DNA from 2 places in the Pseudoduganella sp. jia 12 genome. Region 2 is predicted to be linked to the other one. Evidence: predicted binding sites of a transcription regulator. Region 2 holds the regulator's gene; the other holds the start of a gene.
The links. The regulator LexA, encoded in region 2, represses DNA repair genes until DNA is damaged. The targets are predictions, from matches to a motif close to ACTGTATNNNNATACAGT.
Positions count from the first base shown of each region.

Region 1: a site for LexA is predicted at 6,090-6,107, ahead of dinB (DNA polymerase IV). Genes of this name have one in related genera too.

Region 1 covers NZ_JBUXKP010000008.1:287,619-299,549, forward strand. Annotated here, with positions in the region: gene ACY65G_RS19455 (AI-2E family transporter) at 1-65, opposite strand, end outside; gene ACY65G_RS19460 (cyclic nucleotide-binding domain-containing protein) at 65-550, opposite strand; tRNA gene ACY65G_RS19465 (tRNA-Asp) at 1,138-1,214, opposite strand; tRNA gene ACY65G_RS19470 (tRNA-Asp) at 1,289-1,365, opposite strand; tRNA gene ACY65G_RS19475 (tRNA-Val) at 1,386-1,461, opposite strand; gene ACY65G_RS19480 (MFS transporter) at 1,633-2,910, shown strand; gene ACY65G_RS19485 (methyl-accepting chemotaxis protein) at 3,065-4,816, opposite strand; gene ACY65G_RS19490 (porin) at 4,834-5,925, opposite strand; gene dinB (DNA polymerase IV) at 6,151-7,302, shown strand; gene ACY65G_RS19500 (hypothetical protein) at 7,306-7,875, opposite strand; gene ACY65G_RS19505 (recombination-associated protein RdgC) at 8,169-9,065, shown strand; gene ACY65G_RS19510 (asparaginase domain-containing protein) at 9,236-9,721, opposite strand; gene ACY65G_RS19515 (L-asparaginase) at 9,933-10,685, shown strand; gene ACY65G_RS19520 (D-2-hydroxyacid dehydrogenase family protein) at 10,711-11,715, opposite strand.
Region 2 covers NZ_JBUXKP010000013.1:114,476-126,406, forward strand. Annotated here, with positions in the region: gene purF (amidophosphoribosyltransferase) at 1-1,023, shown strand, start outside; gene ACY65G_RS25445 (cystathionine gamma-synthase family protein) at 1,164-2,405, shown strand; gene ACY65G_RS25450 (pepsin/retropepsin-like aspartic protease family protein) at 2,409-3,272, shown strand; gene lexA (transcriptional repressor LexA) at 3,384-4,100, opposite strand; gene rpsF (30S ribosomal protein S6) at 4,415-4,801, shown strand; gene priB (primosomal replication protein N) at 4,816-5,106, shown strand; gene rpsR (30S ribosomal protein S18) at 5,139-5,429, shown strand; gene rplI (50S ribosomal protein L9) at 5,463-5,915, shown strand; gene ACY65G_RS25480 (replicative DNA helicase) at 6,209-7,594, shown strand; gene ACY65G_RS25485 (DUF47 domain-containing protein) at 7,661-8,287, shown strand; gene ACY65G_RS25490 (anion permease) at 8,311-9,321, shown strand; gene ACY65G_RS25495 (bile acid:sodium symporter family protein) at 9,386-10,387, shown strand; gene ACY65G_RS25500 (helix-turn-helix domain-containing protein) at 10,426-10,548, shown strand; gene ACY65G_RS25505 (cupin domain-containing protein) at 10,621-10,992, shown strand; gene ACY65G_RS25510 (GNAT family N-acetyltransferase) at 10,989-11,931, shown strand, end outside.

The DNA.
Region 1 (11,931 bases), on a different contig from region 2:
AGCACGCAGGTCGCGGCGATGATGCCGCACCAGACGATGGGCCCGGACTGCTGCCGGTCGGCCATCACAGGACCTCGACGTGCGGCGAATCGATCGACATCCGCTCGCGCAGCCGGGCGCCGATATGGCGCGCCAGCGCCAGCGAGATCTTGTAGCCGATGACGGCATCCGTTTCCATCAGGCTCATGAAATCGGCGCGGAAGAAGACCGCCAGTTCGCAGTCGTCCCAGGCACGGGCCTGTGCGGTGCGGGGCGAGTTGTCCAGCAGCGCCAGGTCGCCGAAGAATGCGCCGGGCGACAGCTCGGTAATGATCTCGGGCATGCCGTTGATGTTGCGGTTGATTTGCACGTGGCCTGACGTGATCAGGTACAGCGCCTGGCCTTCCTCGCCCTCGTCGAAGATGATCTCGCCCGCCAGGTAGCGCCGTTCATGCATCAGGCCGTCCACGATCTTCAGTTCCAGCGGCGTCAGCGAGTTGAGGAGGACGGTTTCGCGCAGCCTGGCCAGGCGTGGCGATAGGGCGGGCGGCTTCAGAAAACCGAAAATCACGTAGGGCTCCAGGAAAGGGGTGGTTGCATTGTCATTGTCGCCGGTTTTGTAAGGGCGGTGGTGTTGCAGGACGCACACAGTGGTGAGAAAGCGGAAAAACGTGGCGAAGGGGATTTTCTGGGATGCTGCCTGTGCAGATGGGGGAGGGTTGCGGGTAGCGGGGGATTGCAGCGAGACGGAGGTGCGGAGCGGAGCGGGAGGGGTAGAGCGGAGGGGCGAAGCGGAGGGGCGAAGCGGGCGGAGGCAGCCGGAGAAATTTCAAGCGAAGCAGCGCTTCGCGCATGCCGTGCCTTTGCAAGGCACGGCGGAATAATGAGCTGGCAGTGAAAGCCCGGCGAGCCGGGCTGGTTTTCACTGGCAGCTGGCGGAGCGGACGGGGGTAAGGCAGGGGTTTCGCGAAGCACTGCTTCGCGCCTGCCGAACGACGCAGCCATGCAGGGCTGCGGCTCGCCGACATCCTGCCGGCCGCGAAATCGCTGGTAGGCGATTTCCTTCGATCCCCGCCGTGCTTCCCGCAGGGGAAGCACTCCGCTGCGCCAGCATCAGACGCAAAAAAGCCCGGGCAAGCCGGGCTTTTTTACTGATGCTGGCGGAGCGGACGGGGCTCGAACCCGCGACCCCCGGCGTGACAGGCCGGTATTCTAACCAACTGAACTACCGCTCCAATCAATTCCCGTAGAACGGCAACTGAAGAAACTGCAAGAAAAAAGCCCGCTGTTCGGGCTCTCTTCGAAATCCTGGCGGAGCGGACGGGGCTCGAACCCGCGACCCCCGGCGTGACAGGCCGGTATTCTAACCAACTGAACTACCGCTCCAGGTCTTCAACATCGATGTGTGGTGGGCGCTGAGAGGCTCGAACTCCCGACCTAATCCTTGTAAGGGATCCGCTCTACCAACTGAGCTAAGCGCCCTCATCATCACCTTCGATGCTTCGAACGTTTGTCACAACGTTCAGAAGAGGCCGTATTCTACTGCGCAGTTTTGAGATTTCGCAAGGACTTTCGCGAAAATATTTCCAGCCAGCCTCATCTCGTGGGGCACCGGCGATGCTACGCTGCGGTTTTTCCAGCCGGGGAGAACCGATGACCGCCAGCGCCACTGCGCTCGATGCACTGTACGGGCGCGTCAGCCGCCGCCTGCTGCCGTTCCTGTTCCTGTGCTACGTGGCCGCCTACCTGGACCGCGTCAACGTCGGCTTCGCCAAGCTGCAGATGCAGGCCGACCTCGCACTGTCCGACACGGTCTATGGCATCGGTGCCGGCATCTTCTTCCTCGGTTATTTCCTGTTCGAAGTGCCATCGAACCTGCTGATGGAACGGGTGGGCGCGCGGCGCTGGATCGCCCGCATCATGATCAGCTGGGGGCTGGTGTCGGCGGCCACGATGTTCGCCACCGGCCCTGTCAGCTTCTACGTGCTGCGCTTCCTGCTCGGGGTGGCCGAGGCAGGGTTCTTTCCGGGCGTGGTGCTGTACCTCACCTACTGGTATCCGGCGCATCGTCGCGCCCGCATCGTGGCGCTGTTCATGAGCGGCGTGGCCGTGGCCGGCGTGGTGGGCGGGCCGCTGTCCGGCGCGATCATGGCGGCGTTCGCCGGCCAGGCGGGGCTGCATGGCTGGCAGTGGCTGTTCCTGCTGGAAGGCATTCCGTCGGTCGCGCTGGGCATCTGGACGCTGTTCTACCTGGACGACGGCATCCGCGCCGCGCGCTGGCTGGGCGACGCCGACAAGGCCGTGCTGGAACGCGAGCTCGCCGTGGAAGCGGCGGCGAAGCAGCACCTGCCGCTGCGGCAGGTGTTCGCCAGCGGCACCGTATGGCTGCTCGCGCTGGTGTACTTCCTGTTCGTGATGGGACTGTATGGCGTGAGCTTCTGGCTGCCGCAACTGCTGAAGAACAGCGGCGTGCAGGACGTGTTCCACATCGGCCTGCTGACGGCGATCCCGTATGGCGTGGCGGCCGTCGTCATGGTGCTGGCGGCGCGCCATTCGGACCGCACCGGCGAGCGGCGCTGGCATGCCGCCATTGCCGGTTTCGCCGGCGCCGCCGGGCTGCTGGCGGCCACCGCATGGGCGGACGATACCGTGCTGGCGCTGGCCGCGCTGTCCCTCGCCACGGCCGGCATCCTGACCACGTTCCCCATTTTCTGGAGCCTGCCGACGGCGCTGCTGGGCGGCACCGCGGCGGCGGCGGGCATTGCGCTGATCAACTCGGTCGGCAACCTGGCCGGCTTCGCGAGCCCCTACCTCGTGGGCGCGATCCGCGATGCCACCGGCAGCACCGCCATCGGCATCTCGCTGCTCGCGGCCAGCCTGGTGCTGGGCGGCCTGCTCGTGCTGGCGCGCCGGCGATTGCCGGGCACATAAGCACATAAGCACAGAAGCGCATAAGCGCATAAGTACACAAGCGCCGCGCGCCTGCGTGGCGGCCACGCCGGCCTCCTGCGGCAACCGCCAATGGTTCAACGGCCGGTTCGATGCACCGCTCGCCGGCCGGGCAATGCCCGGCGCGGCGCCCCGATTAAAACTCTTCCCAGTCGTCGCCTTCGGGGGCCTTCTTGGCAGGCGTCGCCTTGGGCGTGCCCTTGCCGGCGCCCGCCCGCGCCTGCACCGGTGGCTTGCTGCCCAGCTTGGGATAAGGCGGGTGTGCCACGGCGGATGCCGGCGGGACCGTCGGCCGCACCGGGGACGAAACGGCGGGCGCGGGGAAGGCCGGCGCGACGGCGCGGTCGTCGATGCGGAATGTGGAGATCGCGGCCACCAGGCGCTGCGCCTGCTCGCGCATGCTGGCGGCGGCAGCGGCCGCTTCTTCGACCAGCGCGGCATTCTGCTGCGTGGCGGTATCCATCGTGGTGATCGTGGTGTTCACCTGGGCGATGCCGGAACTCTGCTCCTGGCTGGCGGACGCGATGTCGTTCATGATGTCCGCCACCTGCTGTACCGACGTCACGATACGGTCCATCGTGGTGCCGGCCTGGTCCACCAGGCGGCTGCCCGCGTCGACCTTGTCGACCGAATCGTTGATCAGTTCCTTGATCTCGCGCGCGGCGCTGGCCGAGCGCTGCGCCAGGTTGCGCACCTCCGATGCCACCACCGCGAAACCGCGGCCCTGTTCGCCGGCGCGCGCCGCTTCCACCGCGGCGTTCAGCGCCAGGATATTGGTCTGGAACGCGATGCCGTCGATGACGCCGATGATGTCGACGATCTTCGACGAGCTTTCCTTGATCGAGCCCATCGTTTCCACGACCTGGCTCACCACCTGGCCGCCTTCGTTCGCGTGGTTGGCGGCCGAGACCACCAGCTGGTTCGCCTGGCGCGCGTTTTCCGCGTTGGCCTGCACGGTGGACGTGAGTTCCTCCATCGACGATGCGGTTTCCTCGAGGCTGGCCGCTTGCTGCTCGGTGCGGTTGGACAGGTCCATGTTGCCGGAAGCGATCTCGGCCGCCGCGGTATTGATCGTGTCGGTGCTGTCGCGCACCGTGCGCACGGTGCCGGTCAGCGCCGCCGTCATGTCGCGCAGGGCGCCCAGCAGGCGGCCCATCTCGTCCTTGCGCGTGGTGACGATCTGCGCCGTCAGGTCGCCCGCCGCCACCGTTTCGGCGATCTGCACGGCTTCGCTGACGGGGCCGGTAACGGAGCGCGTGATCAGCCAGCCGATCACGGCCGACACGATCGTGGCCACCACCAGCAGCACGATCATCAGCGTGGTGGCCGATTTCGCCGCCGCCGTCGCCGCTTCGGCATCGTGCGTCATCAGGTCGCGCTGCTTTTTCAGCAGTTCGTCGAGGTGGCGGAAATACACCGTCTGCGCCGGGATTACACGGGCGAACATGGCTTGCACCGCACCTTCGCGGTCGCCGCCGCGGTATTGCGCGATCGCCTTGTCGAGCAGTTCCTTGTACGCGTAATACGCGGTGTTCTGCTGATCGAACACGGCGCGCACATCCGGTGTCAGGTCGGACTTCGCCATTTTCCCGGCCGAGACGCCGCCGGCTTCGTCCGCCTCGGCCATCTGGCGCAGGAATTCCTGCGTCTGCGCCGCGTCCGGCGTCAGCATCGCATTGCGCACCGCCTGCGCGCCCCGATTGACCTGGCTGCGCATGTCGTTGAGCAGCGTGACCTTGACATAGCGGTCATTCACGAGCTGGTCGGTTCGCGCGGCCACTTCCTGGATACGGCTGATGCCGACGAGCGACATGATGAACATGATGACGATGGCCACCGCGAAGCCGAGGGCGAGACGGGCGCCGATGCGCATGTTGGAGAGGTTCACGATCGAGTTCCCTTCGGTCAGAGTGAGTGGCGCACGCCAATGCCATAGCTCATGGCGGAAGGCAGCATGGTGATGCGGTCGCGCATGGCGACCGAGTACAGGTCGGTGCGTTTCGACAGCCGGTAGTCATAGCCGAGCGATGCCGTGCGGCGCGAACGCTCGTTGCCGAACAACGTGCCTTCGCGGAGGGTATCGGCCACGTCGAACAGCACCGCGCCGGGGCCGGCGGGCACTGCGAAGCCCAGGCTGACGGTGCGGTCGCGCAGCCCCTCGGCCCCGGCCGCGTCGTTGACGGTGCGCTGCCAGGTGCCGTACAGCTTGATGCGCGTGAAATCGTAGGTGGCGCCGACGAACACGGCGCGCTGCCCGTCCAGCAATGCGTAGTTCACCGGGCTGCGCGTGGGGTCGATGATGGCGTTGCCCGCATTCGGGTTGCTGACGCGCACGCGATGCACGAACGCGGTCAATGCCAGCGGGCCCCTGTTGACCATCGTGCTGACGGCCAGGTTGTTGCAGTCCGCGTTGCCGGCCTGCTCGCCGGCCTGGTAATGCAGGCTCGCACGCGCGCCGCCGAACGACGGCGTGGTGTACACGACCTGGTTGCTCCAGCCGCTGTCGCCGGCGTTGGTGGAGGCCCAGGTGCGGGTGCCGAACGGCCCGGTGGGCACGTAGGAGTGCAGCACCAGCGGCGAGAAGGTGAACGAATCGCCGAACGGGTTGAACAGGATGTTCGGCAGGAAGCTGGGTGCCGAGGCGCGCCCCACCTGCAGCCGGCCGAGGCGGCCCACGAGGGCCACGTTGGCATCGCGCGAGAACAGGTTGTCGCCGCCGAAGCGGCCGGACGTGCCGGTATCGGTCTGGAAAAAGCCGGTCAGGTAAAACTCCGCGTACAGGCCGTCGCCCAGTTCTTCCTTGCCGCGGAAGCCGAACCACGACGTGGTCATGCCGCCGCTGCCAAGCACCGTGGTGCGGGCGGCGTCGCCGCTGTTTTTCATCGAACCCACGAAGGCATCGACACCGCCCATGATCGTGACCGACGTTTGCGCCGCGGCGGGCAGGGCGCAGGCCAGAAGGGGAACCCAGCAATAAAGACGGAGTCTGGCAGCCATGTTCGCGTGCGTGGTTGAAAGACCCGATGGTACGCGCCTTCCTCCCGCGCACGATACTTGTGCATTGCTACTGTTGCGTAAATACGATGGATAAAAAAGCACTAAGTGATTGAAAAATAAACCAATTAATGCAACGCGCCAGGCGCTGGCGGAGCGTGGTGCACACTGGATATAATCACAGTGTCCGCGCCTTGCGCGCTATCTGTACAAGTCCGCCGATCAGTCATGCTACCGCCGCGCCGCATTGCCCACCTCGACATGGATGCGTTTTTCGCATCGGTGGAATTGCTGCGCTACCCGGAACTGCGCGGCCTGCCCGTGGTGGTGGGCGGCGGCTCGCGGCACCAGCCGGTGCTGCAGCCGGACGGCACGCGCCGCTTCGCGAAGCTGCGCGACTACGCGGGCCGCGGCGTCGTCACCACGTCTACCTACGAAGCGCGGGCGCTCGGCGTGTTTTCCGCGATGGGCACGATGAAGGCGGCGGCGCTGGCGCCCGAGGCGATCCTGCTGCCGACCGATTTCGAGTCCTACAAACGTTATTCGCGGCTGTTCAAGGCCGCCGTGGCGGAGATCGTGCCCGATATCGAAGACCGCGGCATCGACGAGATCTACCTCGACCTCACCGATCACCCGGAAGAAACGCGGGCCCTGGGCATGCGGCTGAAGGCGGCCGTGAAGGAGGCCACCGGACTGACGTGCTCGATCGGCATCGCGCCCAACAAGCTGCTGGCGAAGATCAGCTCGGACCTGGACAAGCCCGATGGCCTCACCATCGTGTCGCTGGACGACGTGCCGGCGCGTATCTGGCCGCTGTCGGCAAAGAAGATCAACGGCATCGGCCCGAAAGCCTATGCCAAGCTGACATCGCTCGGCATCGAAACGGTGGGCCAGCTGGCGCAAGCCGACCCGAAGCTGTTGCAGGAACACTTCGGCCTCAATTCCGCCGAGTGGCTGCACCGCGTGGCGCACGGGCATGACGAGCGCGAAGTCGTCACGCGGTCCGATCCGAAGGGCGTGAGCCGCGAAACCACGTTCGAGCGCGACCTGCATGCGAAACATGACCGCGACACGCTGTCCGAAATCTTCACGCGGCTGTGCACGCGGCTGTCCGAAGACCTGCACCGCAAGCGCTACGCCGGCCGCACCGTGGGCATCAAGCTGCGCTATGCCGATTTCCGCACCGTGACGCGCGATGTCACGCTGCCGTCGCCCACGGCCGATGCCGCCATGATCCGGCGCGCCGCCGGCGAATGCCTGCGGCGCGTGCCGCTGGAGCAGCGCCTGCGCCTGCTGGGCGTGCGGGTCAGCGCGCTGGTACCGCTCGACGAGGCCGAGCGGTACAGGGCAGGGGAGCAGGGAGAATTGTTTCCGGGGTGAGGACTACGGTATGGGGGCAATGCGAAGGTTGGATAGCACCGCTTCGTACCATTGCGGCGTGACATTACCAGCCAGCGTGTAGATCTTGTCTCCACCGTCGATGACGATCTGCACGTATTGCGTATCGCCCGGCGCCGCTTCGATCCAGTACACATGCAATTTGCCGTTGAAAGCTTTCGAATACCTGGCGGCGCGCTCAACGCCCTCCGCTTTCCAGGCTGCGGCGTAACGTTCATCACTGCCCAGCTTGTCAAAGAACTGTCGTGCACCGGTAACCCGGTCGATCGTGGAATATTTCCCGATAACCTTTTCCCGGCTGGTGGCAAACAGCAGCAGTGCCCGGCGCGGGCCGCCTGGCGGCAGGAAGTGCAGGCCCGATGCATCGGCGAAGGAAAACAGCCGACCCATCATTGCAACCGGCAAACGCATCTCCAGCTCCTCGAACTGAATCGTCATGCATCCCTGGCAATTGGTGGGCTCCGGCCATGGACGCACCTCCAGCCCGGTGGCCGCTGCAGCAGAAAAGGCAAATGCCCACGCTGCCGACAGGATGACGATCCGGATGCGGATCATGCCTGTATCCTGGACTGTGCCGACGCAAGGCCCCTGGATGCGTTCTGTTCACGTGCCATCCCATGCCTCCATCGAAGTAAGAAAATGTGTGCTCACTCGACATTAGTCGATGGAAACTAATCACACTTGCCCGTACTCAAGCTTCAGCGTCAACGCGATGGACGTCCAACCAGCATCTGTGTGCATGAGAGCCTCCGGTGCATCACGATTCCGCAGAAAATCGCGATGGTTCGCCTGCCCGACCGGGTGTAAAATGCTGAGCTTTGCAACGCGTAAAACAAGGTCATTTGAGCATGTGGTTCAAGAATCTACAGATCTACCGACTGCCCGCTCCGTGGGCGTTCGCTCCCGAAAAACTCGATGAGGCACTGCGCCCCGCGGCGTTCACGCCGGCCAGCAGCAACGAGATGCTGCGCCAGGGCTGGGACTCGCCGCGCGGTAACGAATCGCTCGTGCACGTGGTGAACGGGCAGATGCTGCTGCTGCTCGGCACCGAGAAGAAACTGCTGCCGTCGACCGTGGTCAACCAGGTCGCAAAGGCCCGCGCCGCCGAGATGGAAGAACAGCAAGGTTTCGCTCCCGGCAAGAAGGCGATGAAGGAATTGAAGGAGCGCGTGCACGACGAACTGCTGCCGCGCGCGTTCACGATCCGCAGCAATGTGTGGACGTGGATCGACCCTGTCAATGGCTGGCTGGTTGTCGACGCGGCCAGCCCGGCCAAGGCGGACGACGTGATCAAGCTGCTGCTGAAGGCAGTCGACCGCATGCCGCTGGAAAGCCTGCGCGTGCAGCGCTCGCCGGTCGGGGTCATGACAGCCTGGCTGCAGGAAGACGAAGCGCCGGCCGGCTTTACCGTCGACATGGATACGGAACTGCGCGCGACCGGTGAGAGCAAGGCGGCCGTGCGCTATGTGCGCCACACGCTGGAACCCGAGGAAGTGCGCCGCCACATCGCCGCCGGCAAGCAGTGCACGCGCTTGGCCATGACGTGGGAAAGCAAGATTTCGTTCGTGCTGACCGAATCGCTGGCGATCAAGAGCGTGAAGCCGCTCGACGTGCTGAAGGAAAACGATGCCGTGACCCGCAACGACGACGAGCGTTTCGACGGCGACTTCATGCTGATGACGGGCGAACTGTCGCTGCTGCTGAGGGACATCGTCGAAGCACTGGGCGGCGAAGCCACCGCCTGACCCGCACGGCAGGGCCGCCAGCCGGCCCTGCCGTCTGCCCGCGCTTTCGCGCCGGCCTTCCCGTACCAACTTCCCCGCGCTACATTCCCGGCACTACATTCCCGGCACGACATTCCCCGCGTTACATTCCGAATTACATCCCCGAATTACACCCCGAATTACACCCCGAATTACATTGGCTGGAACACGCCGGCCGCCCGGTTTTTCTGCACGTTGTCCCACGCGAAGATGCGGCCGTTCATCGCGACATACACGCCTGCCGGCAGCGCCTGCGCGACACCGCAGGCGAAGCCCAGGTTGAACAGGGCGTCGGAGCCGTCGATCTCGTAGGGAATCATCGCGCCGGTGAACACGATTGTCTTGTCCAGTGCGGCGGGGCCGAGCACCGCGGCGGTTTCCTTCATCGTGTCGGTACCGTGCACGATGACGATGGCCCGTTCCGGCGCAGCCTGGCAGGAGGCCAGCACGCGCTCCCGGTCGGCATCCTGCATGTCGAGCGAATCGAGCAGAGGCAGCAGTTCCAGCTCGACGGGCGCGGTGATGCGGGCGCGGGCGATGGCCGCCGGCAGGTGGCTGTCGGCGAAGCCCAGTGTGCCGTTCAGTTCGTTGTAATGCTTGTCGAAGGTGCCGCCCGTGGCGATGATGCGCAAAGTCATGGTGTTTCGTAAAAAGTTGCAGGAATGCTCAATGATAGCCCGCGCCCGCGTCGCACCGTCAACAAAAAACTTTGTTGACACTCGTCTGGCATGTTGTCACGTCGTTGAGTACACTAGTGGGTCACTTGGCAACGGCGCGGAAATACACGCTTTTAACCTACGATCAGTCGCCAGGTGACCCACCAGGTTCTTTGCCCATTTCGCCATGACCGTGAAAACGCCCGCCCCGGGAACCGTCATCTTCCATCGCCACCGCGGCTATGGCGTGATCACGGCTGTCAATTTGCTGACCGGGTGGATCTCCGCCCGTTTCGGCAGCGAGTCGCGCACGCTCGACCTGAACCTGTCCACCGACGAAGTGCAATACGCCGACGGCGAAGCGATCCTGTTCCGCCGCGCGCCACCCGACCGCATGCCGCATGCGCGGCTGATGGCGATGGTGCGCGCGCTGCACCAGGCCGGCTACCAGAAGCTCTACCTGTATGCATGGCCCAAGCCTTCCGGCCTGCACTGGCGCTGGCACCTGTTCACCGGCCAGCGCGACTGGATGCAGCGTTCCTGGCGCGAGGGCTGGTATGGCTCGGGGGCCGACTACAACGTCAATCCCGTGATGGGGTGGGGCGACTCGCCCGGCGCCACCACGGAGGAACTGATCCATGCGCTGGCGAAATTCGATCCGCAAGGCCTGGCGCAGGCGCTGGGCAAGGATGAGGACCACACGGCGTGGTTCGCCGGCGTGTGCGATGCGCTGCTGCCCGGCTATATGTACAGCCTGGACATGCAGCGCCCCGCCGGCGCGCCATTGACGGACATGCCGCCGGTGCCGGTGGTACCCGTGCGCGCCGGGCTGGCGCCTTACAGCGGCCCCGTCATCGGCTGGCCACCCGGCTGGGCCGGGCTGTGGTCGAAGGTGCATGCGATGCCGGCACCGCGCATCAACCTCACCGGCATTCCGGAAGCCTGATTTCCCCGGGGCTCAGCTGTAGGGCTCAGCCCTTGTTGCGCAAGTGATTCCGGTAGTCGGGGTTGAGGATCGTCCTGCACTGTCCATCGAAGAAATCGACGAGGTTCTGGAAGGCGTGGCTGAAGTACAGCTCGTAGCTGTCCTTTTCCACGTAGCCCAGGTGCGGCGTGGCCAGCACGTGCGGCATGCGCAGCAGCACCGAGTCGGCCGGCAGCGGCTCGTTTTCAAACACGTCCAGCGCCGCGGCGCCGGGGCGGCCTGACCTGAGTGCCGCTTCCAATGCGCCCTCGGCCACCAGTTCGGCACGGCTGGTGTTCACGAACAGCGCCGTCGGCTTCATCCGCGCCAGGTCTTCCGCGCCAACGATGCCGCGCGTGGCATCCGCCAGGCGCAGGTGCAGGGTCAGCACGTCCGCTTCCTCGAAGAACGCTTCGCGCGAGGGTGCCGCCGCATGGCCGTCGGCCACGGCTGCCGCGCGGCTCGCGTCGCTGCCCCAGACCATGACCGCCATGCCGAACGCCTTGCCATAGCCGGCCACGAGCTTGCCGATCTTGCCGTACCCCCAGATCGCGAGTGTGCGGCCTTTCAGTACCGTGCCGAGCGTAGTGAATGGCTGGCTGGTCGACGCCGTCTGCCAGGTGCCGTCCTTCAGGTTGGCGGCATAGGGAACGATCTTGCGCTGGGCCGCCATGATCAGTGCCCACGTCAGCTCGGCCGGTGCCACCGGCGAACCCGTTCCTTCCGCGATCGCGATGCCGAGCTCCGTGGCGGCGGCCACGTCGATATGCCCGCTGGCCTTGCCTGTTTGCGATATCAATTTCAGGTTCGGCAACTTGGCCAGCACGGCCCGGTTCAGTGCCGTGCGTTCGCGGATCAGCACCACCGCATCGAATGGCGCCAGCCGGGCAGCGAGCTGGCCCAGGCCCCGCGTGGAGTGATTGAATACTTTTACGTCATGACTGTCGATAAGTGAAAAGCAGTCCAGTTCATGCACCGCATCCTGGTAATCGTCGAGTATGGCAATTTTCATGGGAGTTAGACGAATTTCCTTTTTAATTGGTAGCTAGTTAACGGGATTGTGAATATCTCGAATAGCTTACTACTTTAGTCAACCATTTTTCCTACATTTTTGTCGGAAAGCTTTTAGGGCGGGTGTACAATCGATCAAGCCGTTGAGCGCCGCAGTGTGCTCCGGCAAATATTCGTTCCACTTACTCGTTCCAACTCCCGTTGTAGCGCTCACAAT
Region 2 (11,931 bases):
GGCTATGCGGCCGTGGCGCAGATCGCCGATGTCGGCCTGCTGGGCTTCCGCGATCCGCACGGCATCCGTCCGCTGTGCCTGGGCATCAATGAAACCGAGCACGGCACCGAATACATGCTGGCGTCGGAATCCGTGGCGCTCGAAGGCGCCGGCTTCCGCTTCGTGCGCGACGTGGAGCCGGGCGAAGCCGTGTTCGTCGATGCCGACAACAAGCTGCATGCCCGCATCTGCGCCGACAATCCGTCGCTGAACCCGTGTGTGTTCGAGTACGTGTACCTGGCCCGGCCCGATTCCGTGATCGACGGCGCCTCCGTCTACAGCACCCGCCTGAAGATGGGCGAATACCTGGCCGAGAAGATCAAGCGCGAAGGCCTGGCGGACGATATCGACGTCGTCATGCCGATTCCCGACTCGTCGCGTCCGGCCGCGATCCAGCTGGCGCTGCGCCTCGGCAAGGAATACCGCGAAGGCTTCATCAAGAACCGCTACATCGGCCGCACCTTCATCATGCCGGGCCAGGCACTGCGCAAGAAGTCCGTGCGCCAGAAGCTGAACGCCATCGGCGACGAATTCAAGGGCAAGAACGTGCTGCTGGTCGACGACTCGATCGTGCGCGGCACCACCAGCCGCGAGATCGTGCAGATGGCGCGCGACTCCGGCGCGAAGAAAGTGATCTTTGCTTCCGCCGCGCCGCCGGTGCTGTACCCGAACGTGTACGGCATCGACATGCCGACCCGCGACGAACTGATCGCCCACGGCCGCACCGTCGAGGAAGTGTGCAAGGAAATCACGGCCGACGCGCTGGTCTACCAGGACCTGGAAGACCTGAAAAGGTCGATCTCGGACGTCAATCCCGCACTGACGAGCTTTGAAGCGTCGTGCTTCGATGGCAAGTACATCACGGGCGACATCTCGGCCGATTATCTGGACCGCATCGAGCAAGCGCGCCACAATCCGAAAGAAAAAGTCGAGGACGCCGCGCGCAACCACCTGAACCTGAATGCGGCCATGACCGAAGCGTAAATCACGGGCTCCTCGCGGAGCCCTTTTTATTGCCCGAAATCTTGGAACGTTTCCCAAAACCGGGGTCAGACCCCGGTTTTCGGAAACATTTCCTGAAACCGGGGTCAGACCCCGGTTCTTGGCAACTATTCTGATAAGACATGAACGACAAGAAAAACTACGGTTTTACCACCACGATCCTGCACGGCGACCGCCAGAAGACCATCGAGCAGGGTTCCTTGCACAAGCCCGTCCACACGTCGGTCGCGTTCGGCTATACGGATGCGCGACAACTGGCCTCGGTATTCCAGGGCCGCGAGCCGGGCTTCCGCTACGGCCGCCAGGGCAACCCGACCGTGTCGGCGCTGGAAGAAAAAATCAACAAGATGGAAGACGGCGTCGCCACGCTGTGCTTCGCCACGGGCATGGGCGCGATCGGCGCCGTGTTCCAGGCACTGCTGCGGGCCGGCGACCACGTGGTCTCGTCGTCCTTCTTGTTCGGCAACACCAACTCGTTGTGGCAGACGGTGGCCGGGCAGGGCGTGGCCGTCGATTTCGTCGATGCGACCGATGTGGCGAATGTCGAAAGCGCGCTGCAGGACAATACGCGCATCGTGTTCGTCGAAACGATCGCCAATCCGCGCACCCAGATCGCGGACCTGGAGCGCATCGGCGCGCTGTGCGCGGCAAAGGGCATCCTGTACATCGTCGACAACACGATGACCACGCCTTACCTGTTCCGTCCGAAAGCGGTGGGTGCCGGCCTCGTCATCAATTCGCTGACGAAATCGATCGCCGGCCACGGCAACGCGCTGGGCGGCAGCCTGACCGATACCGGTACCTACGACTGGAACCGCTACCCGAACATCTTCGAGAACTACAAGAAGGCGGCGCCGGCGATGTGGGGCATCACGCAGGTGCGCGCCAAGGGCTTGCGCGACTTCGGCGCTTCGCTGGGCCCGGAAGCTGCGCACCACATTGCCGTCGGTGCCGAAACGCTGGCGCTGCGCATGGAGCGCACGTGCGCCAATGCCAGGGCGCTGGCCGAGATGCTGGAAGCCGATCCGCGCGTGGCCGCCGTGCATTACCCGGGCCTGCCGTCGCACCCGCAGCACGCCATCGCGACCGACCTGTTCAAGGCCCATGGCTCGCTGTTCAGTTTTGAACTGCAGGATGGCATCGACTGCTTCGACTACCTGAACCGCCTGCGGATCGCCGTGCCCGCGTCGAACCTGGGCGACACCCGCACGCTGGTGATCCCGGTCGCGCACACGATCTTCTACGAAATGGGAGCCGAGCGCCGCGCGTCGATGGGCATCGCCGAATCGCTGATCCGCGTATCGGTGGGCATCGAGGATACCGATGACCTGGTCGACGATTTCCGCAAAGCGCTGGATGCATGAGGCATGAGGCAGCACTGGATCGGTGCCGCCGCCGCATTGGCCACGCTGTTTGCCGCCACAGCCGCGCAGGCTGAAGTCTCGGTGCCGCTGGCGCTGGAAAAGGGCATCCCCGTGGCGCAGCTGGCCATCGCCGGCAAGGTCTTTCCGTTCACGTTCGACACCGGTTCGTCCCGTACGCTGCACCTGACGCGCGACGTGATGGCCGAGATACCCGGCCTGAAACTCACGGGGCGCAAGTTAAGAAGCGCCGACCTGACCGGCGAGGTGCGCGAGGAGGAGGAGTTCGTCATTCCCGACCTCGTCGTCAACGGCGTATCGTTCGGCGAGGTGACGGGCGTGTCGTACGAGGCGTGGGGCCTGCACATCGGCGATGGTGCCGGGCTGCCGCCGCACTCCGTCGTCGGCCTCGGTCTCTTTGCCAGGCAGCCTTTCGTGTACGACCAGTCCGCCCGCACCTTGCGCTTCGGCGCGCCACTCGATCCGGGCCCGGGCTGGCGGCCGCTTCCTTATGAGCGGGTGCATGAAGGCATCGTCGCGACCTTGTCGAATGACCGGGCCCGCTATCGGCTCGTGTTCGATTCGGCCGCCAGCATCTCGATCGCCAAGCCGCAATCCGTGGAAAAGCAGGGAGACAGGCCGGCCCCGTGCGACGCGTTCGGGCCGGACAAGCCATGCAGCTTCGTATCGGTCTCGCTGCCCGGCGGGGCGGCGATCACGCCCTACCTGATGCCGTTGCCAGGCTTCTTCCAGCCAGACGGCATCCTTGGCGCCGACTTTTTCGGCCAATATGCGATCCATGTGGACCAGGCCAGGGGCAGGGTGGCGGTGCGGCCGACGGGAGGGCAGGTTCGTGAGGTTGAGCGATAAGGCAGGCGCCGCGACACGGTCGCAGCGCTGCATGATGTGGATGGTGCCGGCCAGGGCAGCCGACATCAGGCGCCGTGCCCGCCCTTGCAAGCGGGCGCGACAGAAGGGATGTCAGTGCCAGGCGCGCAGCAGACCGACCGCCAGGCCTTCCAGTGCGAATTCATCTTCGGGCTTCACGGTAATGATCTTGAAGTCCGGGTTTTCCGGCAGCAGTTCGATCGTGGAGCCGGTGCGGCGGTAGCGCTTCACCGTGACTTCGCTGCCGATGCGGGCCACGACGATCTGGCCGTTCTTGGCACTGTCCACCTTCTTCACCGCCAGCAGGTCGCCATCCATGATGCCCACATCACGCATCGATTCGCCGCGCACCTTCAGCAGGAAATCGGGTTTCGCGGAGAACAGGGCCGGGTCGACGCTGTAGGTTTTTTCCAGGTTTTCCTGCGCCAGGATCGGCGAGCCGGCAGCCACGCGGCCGATCAACGGCAGCTGCATCAGCAGCGCCGCCGGCACCTGCGGGATGTAATCGGTACCATGCGCGGTACCATGCGCGGCCCCATGACCAGAACCGGGTGCACCCGCCGGCGCCGATGGCCCCGACGCGGCCCGCGCGGCGCGGTCGCCCAGCAGGCGAATGCCGCGCGACGTGCCGGCCGTGATTTCGATCGCACCCTTGCGCGCGAGCGCCTTCAGGTGCTCCTCGGCCGCATTGGCCGATTTGAAACCCAATTCGGCGGCGATCTCGGCGCGCGTTGGCGGGAAGCCGGTGGTGTCGATGGCATCCCTGATCAGGTTGAGAATTTGTTCCTGCCTTGCGGTGAGCTTGATCATGGTGCGATGAGCTGTAAAGAATAGCTGTGGATATAGACAGTCTGTATTTTTGTACAGTGTCTGTGCGAATGCAAGAGGAAACACGATTCAGGCGCAGAAATATTTCATGAAAACCGGCGGCAAGCGCCAATTTGCGGGAAATGTTGCAAAAAACCCGATGCTCGTTACCCGTTTGCACAGCCCTTGCGAGCCCGTCGGCGCCCAGGCTGGCGGCTAGCCAGCGCTCAAAATACCTGCTATGCTTGCGGGCTTACCTCTTCCCACACCCGTCTTGACGCCGGGGTGGGCTATCAACAGTCCTTAAGGGAGTTTGCATGCGTCACTACGAAATCGTATTTATCGTCCATCCGGACCAGAGCGAGCAAGTGCCCGCGATGATCGAACGTTACAAAGCCAGCGTGACCTCGCGCGGCGGTAACGTGCACCGCGTGGAAGACTGGGGCCGCCGTCAAATGGCGTACTCCATCCAGAAACTGGCCAAGGCACACTACATCTGCCTGAACATCGAGTGCGACAACGACACTCTGGTCGAACTGGAAACCGCGTTCAAATTCAATGATGCCGTGCTGCGTCACCTGACCGTCAAGCTGAAGAAAGCGGAAACCGCTCCTTCGCCGATGATGAAGTCGGTCCAGCGTGAAGACGCCGCCAAGAGCCACCGCGCTGAAGCCGCGGCCGCTCCGGCAGCTGCTGCAGCCTAAATCCTGGAGTCTTGCTGAACGAGCTGAAGTTCACTGGCCTGATCACCGAGCGGGAAGTCATACGTTATACCCCCGCCGGGCTGCCGATCGTGAATGCAATATTGCAGCACAGTTCGCAGCAGATCGAGGCAGGCATCGCCCGCCAGACGGAATTTGAAATCGCCGCGCTTGCCGCGGGAGAGATTTCAGGCCGTTTCAGCAGCGCGCCACTGGGAGGGGCCTACGAATTCTCGGGGTTCCTCGCCAGGAAAAGCCGCAACAGCAAGAGCCTGGTTTTTCACATCATTGATTTTCGTGCCGCGTGAAGCGACACAATATTTAAATACAGGAGCCTAAAATGGCATTCGGTAAAAAGTTCGACAAAAACAAAGCCAAGCTGAAAGAAAAGCGCAAACAGCAGAACCCGCTGTTCAAGCGTAAGAAGTTCTGCCGCTTCACCGCCGCTGGCGTTGAGCAAGTTGACTACAAAGACGTCGACACCCTGAAAGATTTCATCCAGGAAAACGGCAAGATCATGCCGGCACGCCTGACCGGCACGAAGGCGCACTACCAGCGTCAAGTGGATACCGCGATCAAGCGCGCGCGCTACCTGGCCCTGCTGCCGTACACCGATCTGCACCACGCCTAATCGGCAGCAGTACAGATAGAACTGGAGAACATTATGCAAATCATTCTGCTGGAAAAAGTTATCAACGTCGGCAACCTGGGCGACGTGGTGAAGGTCAAGGACGGCTACGCACGTAACTTCCTGATCCCGCAAAAGCTGGCACGCCGTGCCACGACGGCCGCCGTGGCCGAGTTCGAAGCCAAGCGCGCCGACCTGGAAAAAGCCGCCGCTGAAAAGCTGGCAGCCGCACAAGGCCAGGGCGACAAGCTGAACGGCATGACCGTGACCGTGTCGCAAAAAGCCGGTGTCGATGGCCGCCTGTTCGGCTCCGTCACCAACTTCGACATCGCCGAAGCGCTGACCAAAGCCGGCTTCGCCGTGGAAAAAGCTGCCGTGCGCCTGCCGAACGGTCCGCTGAAGACCACCGGCGAGCACCCGGTGTCGGTTTCCCTGCACACGGACGTGGTGGTCGACGTGACCGTCGCCGTCGTGGGCGAAGCTGCTTAATTACCGGGATATTTCCTCGGTAAGATCGTCGTACATTAAAAAAGCCGGGTTCGCCCGGCTTTTTTATTGCCGGCGCCGGCGTCGCGAGGCCCTGCATGCAGCCCGCGAACCGCACCCGAAGCATGTGTCGGAACGCGCTGTTTCGCTGCCGCGTGAAGGGCGACAGGCCTGACATTTGGCTGCTATAACAGAGCTGCGAGGGTGTCATCGAGCTGTCACAAAGCTGCCTCCAGGGCAGCGATCTTGCCAACCATTATGAACTCTGGCCTGCTTATGCAGGTATAATGCGCGCCATGAATGCCCCATCCGACCCGCAAGTCGATTCCCTCCGTATCCCGCCACATTCCATCGAAGCCGAGCAATCGGTCATCGGCGGTTTGTTGCGCGATAACGCCGCCTGGGACCGCATCGCCGACTTCATGCACGCGGAGGATTTCTATCGCTACGACCACCGGATCATCTTCGAACAGATGATCCGCCTGATCAATGGCGGCAAGCCGGCGGACGTGATCACCGTGTTCGAAGCACTGACGATGCTGGGCAAGGCCGACGAAGTGGGCGGCCTGCAATACCTGAACGCGATGGCGCAGAACACGCCGTCGGCGGCGAACATCCGCCGCTATGCCGAGATCGTGCGCGACCGCGGCGTGCTGCGCAAGCTGATCACCGTCGCGGATGAAATCTCCGGCAACGCGTTCAGCCCGCAGGGCAAGGAAGTCAAGCAGATGCTCGACGAAGCGGAATCGAAGATCTTTGCGATCGCCGAGCAGGGTTCCAGGGGCTCGCAGGGCTGGACAGCCGTGCAGCCGCTGCTGACGCAGGTGGTCGAGCGCATCGATGAACTGTACAGCCGCGACAGCGGCAGCGAGATCACGGGCGTGCCCACCGGATTTGCAGACCTGGACAAGATGACGTCCGGCCTGCAGCCGGGCGACCTGGTCATCGTCGCGGGCCGTCCGTCGATGGGCAAGACGGCATTTTCCGTCAACATCGGCGAAAACGTCGCGATCGAAGCGGGCCTGCCCGTCGCCGTGTTCTCGATGGAGATGGGCGGCGCACAGCTGGCGATGCGTATGCTGGGCTCCGTTGGCCAGCTCGACCAGCATCGCCTGCGTACCGGCAAGCTGAACGACGAAGACTGGCCGCGTCTCACGCACGCGATCCAGAAAATGAACGAAGCGCAGCTCTACATCGACGAGACGCCGGCGCTGAACCCGATCGAGATGCGCGCGCGCGCGCGCCGCCTGGCGCGCCAGTGTGGCAAGCTGGGCCTGATCATCGTCGACTACCTGCAGCTGATGACGGGCTCGCAGGCCGGCGACAACCGGGCCGCCGAGATTTCCGAAATCTCGCGTTCGCTGAAGGGCCTGGCGAAGGAACTGCATTGCCCGGTGATCGCGCTGTCGCAGCTGAACCGCTCACTGGAACAGCGGCCCAACAAGCGTCCGGTCATGTCCGACCTGCGCGAATCCGGCGCTATCGAACAGGATGCGGACGTGATCATCTTCCTGTACCGCGACGAAGTCTACAACCCCGATTCGCCCGACAAGGGCACCGCCGAGATCATCATCGGCAAGCAGCGTAACGGCCCGATCGGCGCGATCCGCCTCACGTGGATGGGCATGTACACCAAGTTCGGCAACTACACCGGTAACCTGTCGATCTACCAGGGCGACTGATATAAAAAGGGACCGCTTAGAGCGGCGGTCCCGGCAGCACCCCCGAATCAACCAACGGAGAATAAAATGTTTGGACGCCTGATGCCCACCGAGGGCAAATTCTTTGACCTGTTCAACCAGCATGCTGAACTGTGCGTCAAGGGCGCGAAAGAAATGCTGGGCCTGATGACCAATTTCGATGACCTGGAAAACCGCGTGCACGCGATCGAGAGTATCGAAAAACAGGCCGACAAGATCACCTACACCACGGTGGACCTGCTGCACAAGACGTTCATCACGCCGATCGACCGCGATGACATCCACAAGCTGATCACCAAGATGGACGACATCCTGGACATGATGGAGGACGCCGCGCAGACCGTGTCGCTGTACGACCTGCACGCCGTCACGCCGGAAGCCAAGCGCCTCGCCGAACTGGTGCTGGCATGCTGCGAGAAGGTCAAGGATGCGGTAGGCCTGCTGTCGAACATGGACAATGCCCGCGACATCGTCGGCATCTGCGAGGAGATCGACCGCCTGGAGTCGGACGCCGACCACGTGATGCGCGCCGCCATGTCCAAGCTGTTCCGCGACGAGCCGGACGTGCGCAACCTGATCAAGATGAAGGCGATCTACGAGATCCTGGAAACCGTGACCGACCGCTGCGAAGACGTGGCCAACATCATCGAAGGCATCATCGTCGAGAACGCGTAAGCGTCGCACGGTAAAACAACAACATGCAGACCTTAGAAATCAGCATCTACGCGCTGGGGCTCCTGATTGCCCTCGCGCTGCTCTTCGACTTCATGAACGGCTTCCACGACGCGGCGAATGCAATCGCCACGGTCGTGTCGACCGGCGTGCTGAAACCGCAGACCGCGGTGGCCATGGCGGCGTTCTTCAACTTCATTGCGATCTTCATCGTGGGCCTGCACGTGGCGACGACGATCGGCAAGGGTACCATCGACCCGCAAGTGGTGGACCACCACGTGATCTTCGGGGCGCTGGTGGGCGCCATCGTGTGGAACGTGATCACCTGGTACTACGGCATCCCGTCGTCGTCGTCGCACGCACTGATCGGCGGCCTCGTTGGCGCCGCGGTCGCCAAGGCCGGTACCGGCGCGCTGATCGCCAGTGGCCTGATCAAGACCGTGGTGTTCATCGTCGTGGCGCCGCTGCTGGGCTTCTTCCTCGGCACGCTGATCATGCTGATCGTGTCGTGGGTGTTCGTGAAATCCACGCCGCGCCGCATCGACACGTGGTTCCGCCGCCTGCAGCTCGCTTCCGCCGCCGCCTACAGCCTGGGCCATGGCGGCAACGATGCCCAGAAAACCATGGGCATCATCTGGATGCTGCTGATCGCCTCCGGCCACGTGGCCGCCGATGCCGCCGCGCCGCCCACCTGGGTCATCGTCTCGTGCTACGGCATGATCTCGTTCGGCACGCTGTTCGGCGGCTGGCGCATCGTCAAGACGATGGGCCAGAAGATCACCAAGCTGAAACCGGTCGGCGGCTTCTGCGCCGAAACGGGCGGTGCGATCACGCTGCTGATGGCATCGTTCTGGGGCGTGCCCGTGTCGACCACGCACACGATCACCGGCGCCATCGTCGGTGTCGGTTCCGCGCAGCGCCTGTCGGCCGTGCGCTGGGGCGTGGCCGGCAACATCGTGTGGGCATGGGTCTTCACGATCCCGGCGTCGGCTTTCGTGGCCGCCATCGGCTGGTGGGTCGGCACGCAGATCCTGTAAGGGCCGCGTGCATGCAAAAAAGGGAGCCGCGGCTCCCTTTTTTTGTATTCGGCTAGAATATCGGATGCCTTCCGTTCCCGCTTCCCTTTCCCGCCTTGCTTTCCTGTCCCGCTTCAAGCCCGATAATTTCACGCTGGTCCTGCTGGCAACCGTCGGCGTCGCCACCCTGCTGCCCTGTACCGGCCAGGTAGCCGTGGTGCTTGGCGATATCACCACGTTCATCATCGGCCTGCTGTTCTTCCTGCACGGCGCCAAGCTGTCGCGCGAGGCCGTCATCGCCGGCATCACGCACTGGCGCCTGCACCTGCTGGTGCTCGGCACCACGTTCGTGCTGTTTCCCATCCTCGGCCTGGCGTTCAAGCCGGTGGCATTGCAGCTGCTGACGCCGGACCTGTACGTGGGCCTGCTGTTCCTGTGCATGCTGCCATCGACCGTGCAGTCGTCGATCGCGCTGACCGCGATGGGCCGGGGCAACGTGCCGGCCGCCGTCTGCAGCGCCTCGGCATCGAACTTCCTCGGCATCTTCATCACGCCGCTGCTGGTGTCCGCCTTCGTCGTGCAGGGACACGTGGAACGTTCGACGGGTGACGCGGTGCTGGCCATTGTGCTCCAGTTGCTGGTGCCGTTCCTTGCCGGCCAGCTGCTGCGCCCCGTGATCGGCAAATGGATCGACCGCCACAAGCCGGCGCTGAAATACGTCGACCAGGGGTCGATCCTGCTGGTGATCTACACCGCGTTTTCGGCGGCCGTCGTCGAAGGGCTGTGGCACAAGCTGTCGCCCGCCGTCCTCGTCACGCTGGGCATCGTTTGTTGCGTGCTGCTGGCCGTGGTGCTGTCCCTCACGATGTACGCCAGCCGCAAGCTGGGGTTCTCGCGCGAGGACGAAGTCACCATCGTGTTCTGCGGCTCGAAGAAAAGCCTCGCCTCCGGCGTGCCCATGGCGAAAGTGCTGTTTGCCACGTCGTCGCTGGGCATGGTGATCCTGCCGATCATGCTGTTCCACCAGATCCAGCTGATGGTGTGTTCGGTCATGGCGCAACGCTTCGCGCAACGCACCACGGAGTAAGCGACCTTTCTTCTCATATCTGGGATATATTCTCGGATATGGGAAATCATGAACAATTCGAAGCGAAGCTGGTCGCCCGGCTGGCCGCACTGCGCGAGGCGCGCGGCTGGTCGCTGGACGCGCTCGCGCAGGCCAGCGGCATCAGCCGCGCCACGCTGTAGCGCCTGGAACGCGGCGAATCTAGCCCCACGGCAGCCCTGCTGGGCAAGCTGTGCGCGGCCTACGGCATGCCGATGTCGCGATTGATCGCCGCCGTCGAGGAGGGCGGCCCGCAACTGGTCAAGGCGGCCGACCAGGCCGTGTGGACGGACCCCGCCAGCGGCTTTACCCGCCGCATGGTGTCGCCGCCGGCGCAGGGCCTGCGTGGCGAACTGGTCGAAGGCCGGCTGCCGGCCGGTGCCGTGATCGACTACGAGCGGCCGCCCCAGGCGGGGCTGGAACAGCACATCTGGCTTCTTGACGGCCTGCTCGACTACACGCTCGATGGCGCCACGTACCGGCTGCAGCCGGGCGACTGTCTGCGCTTCCGCCTGTACGGCGCCACGCGTTTCTCCTGCCCCGGCACCACGGGGGCCCACTACCTCATCGCCATCTGCGAACCATGATCACGATCGACGAACTGACGGGCGACGGCGTGCGCGCCGCCGCCGCCGAACTGGCCGATGTCCTGCACGACTGCGTGGCGCACGGCGCCAGCGTCGGCTTCCTGCCGCCGTTCGCGCCGGCCGATGCGCGCCGTTTCTGGCACGATGTGGCCGCGCAGGTCGATGCCGGCGCGCGCACGCTGTTCGTGGCCCGCGACGGCGACAGCATCGTCCGCGGCACGGTGCAACTGGCGCTGGCCACGCCGGCGAACGGCGCCCACCGCGCCGAAATCAACAAGATGCTCGTGCACACGGGCAGCCGGCGGCTGGGCATCGGCCGCGCGCTGCTGCAAGCGGCCGAGGCGCGCGCCCGGGCACTGGGCCGCACGCTGCTCGTGCTCGACACATGGGTGGGCAGCGGCGCGCAGCACCTGTACGCCGGCCTGGGCTACCGCACCGCCGGCGACATTCCGCGCTATGCGATCCTGGAAGGCCGTACCCTCGGCGCCACCCGCGTCATGTACAAGGTACTCGGCCCGGCGATCGACGTGGCCGTCGCCGATCCCGCTTCAAGCGACGCCGTGGCGCTGATGGACGAGCTGTCCGGCGTGTTGCGCGGGATCACCGGCGACGGCGGCAACGCCTCGTTCGATCCCGCCAGTTGCACACTGTTCGCGATCGCCCGCGATGCCGCGGGCACGGCAGTCGGCTGCGGCGCGCTGCGCCGGCTTCCCGGCGATGGCGATATCGCCGAAATCAAGCGCATGTACGCGCGGCCCGGCAGCGGCGCGGGGAGCGCCGTGCTGGCCTTCCTGGAAGCGCAGGCCGGCGCGCTCGGCTACCGCGGCCTGTGGCTGGAAACGCGCAAGGTCAATGCGCGCGCCGTGCGTTTCTACGATGCGCAGGGCTACCTGCGCATCCCCAACTTCGGCAGGTATGCCGGTATCGATGCGGCGGTGT